Regions from separate parts of the Alteromonas nitratireducens genome, predicted to be linked through region 1. Evidence: predicted binding sites of a transcription regulator. Region 1 holds the regulator's gene; the other holds the start of a gene.
The links. The regulator FNR, encoded in region 1, switches genes on or off when oxygen is low (the NO sensors DNR and NnrR bind a similar motif). The targets are predictions, from matches to a motif close to TTGATCTAGATCAA.

Region 2: ccoG (cytochrome c oxidase accessory protein CcoG) is a predicted target of FNR. The motif match lies at 2,361-2,374, and genes of this name have one in related genera.

The regions. Positions count from the first base shown of each region.
Region 1 covers NZ_JBFNPK010000001.1:480,360-484,257, forward strand. Annotated here, with positions in the region: gene AB1N33_RS02100 (heavy metal translocating P-type ATPase) at 1-364, shown strand, start outside; gene ccoS (cbb3-type cytochrome oxidase assembly protein CcoS) at 374-577, shown strand; gene AB1N33_RS02110 (sulfite exporter TauE/SafE family protein) at 570-1,244, shown strand; gene fnr (fumarate/nitrate reduction transcriptional regulator Fnr) at 1,277-1,996, shown strand; gene uspE (universal stress protein UspE) at 2,085-3,005, shown strand; gene ttcA (tRNA 2-thiocytidine(32) synthetase TtcA) at 3,092-3,898, shown strand, end outside.
Region 2 covers NZ_JBFNPK010000009.1:40,178-44,075, forward strand. Annotated here, with positions in the region: gene AB1N33_RS09625 (ExeM/NucH family extracellular endonuclease) at 1-3, shown strand, start outside; gene AB1N33_RS09630 (DUF3016 domain-containing protein) at 40-582, opposite strand; gene AB1N33_RS09635 (hypothetical protein) at 644-1,006, opposite strand; gene AB1N33_RS09640 (hypothetical protein) at 1,071-1,433, opposite strand; gene AB1N33_RS09645 (MarR family winged helix-turn-helix transcriptional regulator) at 1,945-2,334, shown strand; gene ccoG (cytochrome c oxidase accessory protein CcoG) at 2,444-3,874, shown strand; gene AB1N33_RS09655 (serine/threonine protein kinase) at 3,878-3,898, shown strand, end outside.

The sequences.
Region 1 (3,898 bases):
TGACGAAGTCCATCAGTTGCAACAAGCCGGTGAGCGGGTCATGATGCTGGGCGACGGAATTAATGATGCACCGGTGCTTGCCAGTGCCGATGTCTCTGTCGCCGTGGGTAACGCGACAGATGTGGCGAAAACGGCCGCGGATGTTATTTTGCTTGGTGACAGCCTGCTTTGTATTGCCGATCTGCTCACTATTGCACAAAAAACTAAACGGACAATTCGCCAGAACATGCTGTGGGCACTGGGCTACAACGCGCTGATTCTGCCGTTCGCCGTGTCTGGCCTGCTAAGTCCGTGGATGGCTGTTGTAGGTATGTCCCTGAGCAGTATCATTGTGGTAACCAATTCAACGCGACTGCTACGCTGAGGACCTGCCGTGAGTATTATTTATGTGCTTATTCCCATCGCCATCATCATTGTTGCCGTTGCGGTAGTCATCTTCTTCTGGGCAGTACGATCAAATCAGTTCGACGATCTCGATCGTCAGGGGTACAGTATTCTGTTTGATGACGACTTGTCACCGGAAGATAAGAAACTGGCAGAAGAGCGCAAAGCTGCGCAGGAAAAACGGCGTGACTGAGCTGACAGGCTTATCTGCATTGTTAATCGGACTCGCCGGCGGTGTGCATTGCATCGGTATGTGTGGTGGCATTGTTACTGCGTTACAACAGGCCGTCCCGGCGCGGCGTCGTCCATTTCCTTATATGCTGGCCTATAATCTCGGCCGTATCATTAGCTACACACTGGCTGGTGCCCTCGCAGGCGGCGTGGGACAAATGTCGGCCGCAGTATTGCCGGCACTTGGACAGGTGCTGGCCTGGTTAAGTGCGCTTATGCTGGTGGCGCTTGCGCTGTATCTGGGGCAATGGTGGCGAGGGCTGGCATATCTGGAAAAAGCAGGCAATGCCGTCTGGCGGCTGATTCAGCCCCTGTCTAAACGCTTTTTACCCTTCAGGTCGCCGCTTGCCGCCCTGCCGTACGGACTGATTTGGGGATGGCTGCCCTGTGGTCTTGTTTATTCGACGCTGACGTGGTCGCTGACCAGTCAGCAGGCCGGACAAGGCGCCTTTATCATGTTTTGTTTTGGACTGGGCACATTACCTACCCTGCTTGCAGTTGGCAGCGGGGCTGACTATCTTTTTAAACAGTTCAGGAAGCCGCGTGTCAGGCAATTCATCGCAAGCGGGCTGTTAATATATTCGTTTTTCTTGATCTACCGGTTAATACATAGTATCACCATAAACTAACGACTCACCGAGCGGGATAACAGGCAATAATCATGAGCAATGGAAGCAACTTTTCAATTCACTGTCAGAACTGCAGTTTCAGTCATCTTTGTTTACCGGTTGCGTTAAACAAAACTGAAATTGAATCACTGGATGACATTATCGAAAGAAAGCGTCCACTGCATAAACATGACACGCTGGTTCACACCGGCGCACCATTTAAGTCACTGTATGCCGTTCGCTCAGGCTCCTTCAAGTCGTTCGTGACGAACAAAGACGGTGAAGAACAGATTACCGGTTTTCATTTCCCCGGCGACATTATTGGCTTTGATGCGCTGCGGGAAAATAAGCATCAGAGTTATACCCAGGCGCTGGAAACTGCAATGGTCTGTGAGCTTCCTTACGAAACCCTTGACCAGATTTCGATGCAGCTCCCTAAGCTGAGACATCAGATCATGAGCTTTATGAGCGCAGAAATTAAACAGGATCACGATATGATGATGCTGTTGAATAAGCGCTCGGCGGAAGAACGCCTGATGTATTTCATTGCACAGTTGTCAGAACGTTTTGAGGCGCGGGGCTTTTCAGGAAAACAGTTTCACCTGAGCATGACCCGCAATGAAATTGGCAACTATCTGGGCCTGACCATCGAAACCATCAGCCGTTTACTCACCCGGTTCCAGAAAGAAGGCGTCATTAAAGTAGAAGGCAAGCTCATTACCATCCTCGATACTGAAAAAATGGATGAAAAACTTAGTTACGTGGCCGTGTAAGTACGCCGCTTGTTGATCCAGAACAACAGGCAAAGTCTGCGTAACGTATTACACTAAAATGGAATACTGTGATTAAGGGAGTACGGGGATGATACGTTATAAGCACCTTCTGGCTGTTATTGAAGCCGACCGTGAGACACAACCGGCGCTCTCCCGGGCGTTGGAGATTGCCAGAAAAACCCAGGCAACCGTCACAGCCATGCTTGTCGTTTACGACTTCTCTTATGATATGACCACGATGCTGAGTCAGTCTGAACGCGATGCTATGCGCAAAGCCGTCATCGACGACAGAGCGGCCTGGTTACGACAGCAACTCGACAATCAGGGGCATCAGGACATCAATATTGTGGTTGAATGGAATAATCGCGCGTATGAAGCCGTTATCACCTATGCAGCCCGGCACAACGCTGATTTAGTGATTAAAGCCACCAAGCCCCATAATGATCTGAGCTCGGTTATTTTCACCCCTACCGACTGGCATTTGTTAAGAAAGTGCCCTTCTCCGGTACTGCTGGTAAAAGAGCACGACTGGCCAGCAGATGGAAATATTATCGCTGCGGTGAATGTGGGGACCGAGGATGATGAACATCGCCAGCTGAATGATCGCATTACCCAGACGGCGACAGACTATGCCACGTTACTTAGCGGGCATGTGAATCTGGTCAATTGCTTTCCTGCCACACCACTGAATATTGCCATTGAGGTACCAGAATTTGATCCTGATACCTATAACAATGCGGTGAAAACGCACCATGAAGAAGAAATGGCCAGACACGCCGGTAAGTACAGTATTGATTCCGACCGCTGTTACGTAAAAGAAGGCTTACCTGAGCGCGTTATTCCAATGCTGGCCAGAGAACTTGACGCCGAACTGGTTATTATCGGTACCGTTGGCCGGGTGGGCTTATCCGCTGCACTGATTGGAAATACGGCGGAGCACGTCATTGACGGACTGAAGTGCGATGTGCTGGCGCTCAAACCGGAAGGTTTTAAAAGCCCCATAAGCTGAGCGGTTAATTTTTCTGGCGTGGATAGCAGCGCTGGCTACGCTTCGTTATAATGTCGGCTATTTTGTAGTAACAGGTAAGCCCCGATATGACCGCAGATGCACAGCCTAAAGACACCGCCGCAGACGCCCGCTCACAATCGAAACAACAATACAGCTTTAACAAGCTGCAAAAGCGTCTTCGCCGCAACGTAGGCAAAGCGATTGACGACTTTGGCATGATTGAAGATCAGGATAAAGTCATGGTGTGTCTGTCTGGCGGAAAAGACAGTTATACCATGCTGGATATTCTGCTTTTTCTTCGCAAGATTGCCCCGATACATTTTGATATCGTAGCGGTCAACCTTGACCAGAAGCAGCCGGGCTTCCCGGAGCATGTATTACCTGAATATCTGGAATCACTGGGCGTTGAGTATCTGATTGTCGAAGAAGACACCTACTCCATCGTGAAAGAGAAAATTCCGGAGGGTAAGACAACCTGCTCGCTGTGCTCGCGTTTACGCCGTGGCATTTTATACCGGACAGCAAAAGAAATCGGGGCCACCAAGATTGCTCTGGGCCATCATCGCGATGACATGCTGGAAACCTTTTTCCTGAATATGTTTCATGGTGGGAAACTGAAATCTATGCCACCGAAGCTGGTAAGTGATGACGGTCACCACATTGTTATCCGGCCACTCGCATATTGCAGTGAGCGCGATATTCAGCGTTATTCAGAGGCAGCCGGTTTCCCGATTATTCCCTGTAACCTGTGTGGTTCACAGGAAAACCTGCAGCGCCAGAACATAAAAATGATGCTTCAGGACTGGAATCGTCGTTTCCCGGGTCGCATTGAGTCGATGTTCAGAGCATTGCAGAATGTCGCCCCCTCACATTTGGTTGACAGTAAGTTATAT
Region 2 (3,898 bases), on a different contig from region 1:
TAACCCAAACAAAAAACGGCGCACTTCGCGCCGTTTTTTTTATTCTTCCGCTTGCTCAGGCGGCTTTTTGAATTCACCCAGTTCGTCATTAAACCAGGTCGTGAGCATGGCTTTCTCATACGCCAGATTCTGCCATCGCTGACTGCGTACCTGGCTGTTCAGGAAATTCATGTCTTTAAGCGACACATCAGCGTCCTTCACAAGGTTACCGTCGCCATCTTTCAGCGTGTAATGAAACGCGATTCGGGGAATATCAATCTGTCTGACCAGACGGACATCAGAGCCGATGGTACCAAACCCGACGAAGCTGGCAGGCCATACCTGCCCGGCAAGATCCAGATTAGTGACCGTCAGCGACCACTGATAGGTCTCCGGCAAAGTCTCACTCAACTGCCCGAAAAACGCTTCGAGTTGCCCGAATACCTGCTTGCGAAAGGCGACGCGGCTCTGGTTAGCCGGATCGACATCACGATAGCTGTCCGGATCCTGCCAGGTTACCGTTAACTCTGCTGCCGTGGCTGGCAGAGAAAGCGCGATACCTATTGCCGTACCAAGGCACAAAACAGATTTCATATTCATCATGCTGCTCCTGAGTTTTCAGACGCTACACTACGCTAAGCTTACTGAACTCACCCTGAACCGGCTACTTCATGGTGAGCAGTTCAGTTTCTTCAATTCTGGAGCAAAAGAAGCGCAGTGAGGCACCACTGATATAGGGATTTTTATCGCCTTTAACGCAATACAGCTTATGAAAGCTTTCGATACTGGCGGGGTTTTCCATAATGGTATTCAGATAGTCGCGCTGGAAGGGGCGCATGGCCTGCATCTGACCCGACATGGCGTTACGCAGCGCGTCCAGTTCTGCCTGTTGTGGGAGCGTAGCAATCTGCTCAATCCAGCCGGATAACGACTGTTGAATATCACTTAACAGATACTGCGCAAAGGGTGAGCGCAGTACCATAACTAACACGATAACTTCGATAGAAATGACCAGCCAGCGATACATAAGGCGTCGGCTCCTGCCTGTTTACTCCTGTTAAACTGACCGCAGTATAGCCTCAGCGTTCCCCTCACGACAGCATTAATAGCTCAGTTTCTTCAATCCGGGAACAGAAAAAGCGTAGTGACGCCCCAGTGATAAAGGGGTTTTTGTCACCTTTGACACAATACATCGAATGGAACCGCACGATGCTGCTTGAGTTTTGCATGACATCATTGAGGTAATCACGCTGGAACGGCCGCATCGCCTGCATCTGCCCTGACATGGCGTTTCGCAAATTTGCCAGTTCCGCTTTTTGTGGCATCGTTGCCACTTCTTCAATCCAGCCAGATACCGTGTCCTGGATATCGCCCAGCAGGTATTGGGCGAACGGTGCACGCAGCACTGTCACCAACAAGACGACTTCAATGGATACTATCAGCCAGCGATACATAATGATTTGGCTCCCGCCCGTTATTCAGACTACACAATAACTGGTTAAAGTATATCCACCTGACCCACAAAGCGTAAGCGCCAATAATTATGCCGTTAAATCCAAAGGTATGAGTATGACAGGGTAATGCCGTGTCATGACCGGGGCAAAAAAGTGGATGAAAAGATCCCGACAACATTGCGCACAGACGCCACACACACCCTGTTTTATCAGCATTCTGTGTTTACATTCTTTTTCATTGGGGCGTATTATTGCCACTCCTGCTCGGGGCATGCAATTTCCTTTCTCGGGTATGTAACAGGATAACCAAGCTGTCTGCAGCATGATGAACTGATCAGACAAAAACGCGTGCACAACAACGAGGTGCGTTATCAACCGACTTAACAAGTTACCGGCACTGCTGGCGAGAGCGAAACAGCAGTGGCAACAGATCCACCCGCACTTACCCGTCAACGATGCCGTACTGGTCGGCAAATTTATTGGCGTTGCCGCCAATACCGACGATGTGGGCATGCAGGCACTAAAACAGCACAGACTGACCCAGAGTGAACATGATGTACTTGCCTGTGCACGTCGCCAGGGGGCGCCGTTTATTGCTACACCAGGCCTGCTGCTCGAGGAAGTGCGAATCACCTCAGGCGCACTGACTACCTGCGTAAACCGGCTGATTGACCGCGATTTGCTTATCCGGCTGTCCTGTCAGGAAGATAAGCGTTCCAGACCAGTGCAGTTAACCGAGGCGGGCAAAACCCTAATCGATGAAGTGACCCGCTACCGCTTTATCCTGGCAGAACAGGTGATGGCAGGACTGACCTTTGGCGAGCGACAGACCCTTGACTATCTGCTGGATAAAATTAACCACCGGCTTGGTGTCATTCAGCATGAGCAGAGCGAGGATTAACACTGTCCGGCAGACTTTACATTAGCTTGATCTAAATTAAACATTCCTCGCCGTCCCTTGTTATACTCCCCTCGCTAATTCCCGTCTTCAGTCAGTGAAAAGGCTAACCATGAACGAAAAAATCCCAGTGAAGGATGTGACGCCCGTCAAAATTCACAAACCCAAAACCGACGATGCTGCCCATTCCGGTTCGCGCGGACGTATCTACGTGCGTGAGGTTGAGGGACCACTGGAAACCTTCCGACGAATTTTCGGTTTTATCTTTCTGGCGATGTTTGCCGCTATACCCTGGCTGCGTTACGACGGTCATCAGGCGGTGTTGCTGGATATCGTTAATCAGCGTTTCACCATTTTTTCACTGACGCTATGGCCACAGGACCTGACATTACTGGCCTATATTCTGATTGTGGCCGCCTTCGCGCTGTTCTTTGTCACCACATTTGCCGGGCGGGTATGGTGTGGCTTTATGTGTCCGCAAACCACCTGGACTTACATTTTTACCTGGTTTGAGAAAACCTTTGAGGGTCCCCGTAATAAACGCATGAAGCTGGACGCGCGCCCAATGGACGCCGATAAGTTCATGCGTAAGACCGCAAAACAAACGGCCTGGGTGCTGGTTTCATTACTCACCTCTCTCACCTTTGTTGGTTATTTTGTCCCGGTCACCGAACTGTACAGCAGTTTCTTCACATTTCAGGCCGGCTTCTGGACCAGCTTCTGGGTCATTTTCTTTGCCGCCTGTACCTACGGCAATGCCGGCTACATGCGTGAAATTATGTGTACCCACATGTGTCCGTATGCCCGTTTCCAGTCAGCCATGTTTGACAAGGACACCTTTACCGTGGCCTATGATGCCAACCGTGGAGAACAGCGAGGCCCGCGCCCGCGGAAAATGACCCACGAACAGGTTCAGGAAAAGGGACTGGGTGACTGTATTGACTGTAACCTGTGCGTACAGGTCTGCCCGACCGGCATCGATATCCGCAACGGTCTGCAGTATGAATGCATTAACTGTGGCGCCTGTGTCGATGCCTGTAATGGCGTGATGGAAAAAATGGGCTATCCCAAGGGCCTTATCAGCTTTACCTCGGAAGAAGAGCTGTCTGGCGGAAAAACCCATATTGTGCGGCCCAAGCTGGTCGGTTATCTGATTGTGCTGCTGGTGATGAGCGGTTTGCTGGTCGCCAATATTCTGCTCCGTGTGCCGCTGGAAGTGGATATTATTCGCGACCGTAATTCGCTTTATCGTGAAACCAATGACGGCCTGATTGAAAATGTGTACACGCTCAAAGTGCTCAACAAATCACAGCAGGACCATGCCTACACCGTTACGGTTGAAGGGCTGCCCGAGTACCGTTTTATCGGTAAACAACAGATTCAGGTAGGTGCCGGCGAAGTCTTCAGCATGCCCGTTTCTGTCGCTACGGATCCGTACAACCTGAATGCGCCGGTGACCGACATCACCTTCCATGTGAAAGCCGACAATACCGGTGATGAGGTGATTGAAGTCCGTGAACCCAGTAAGTTTCTTTATCGGTAACGTATGACTGATTTCGCCTTTTCC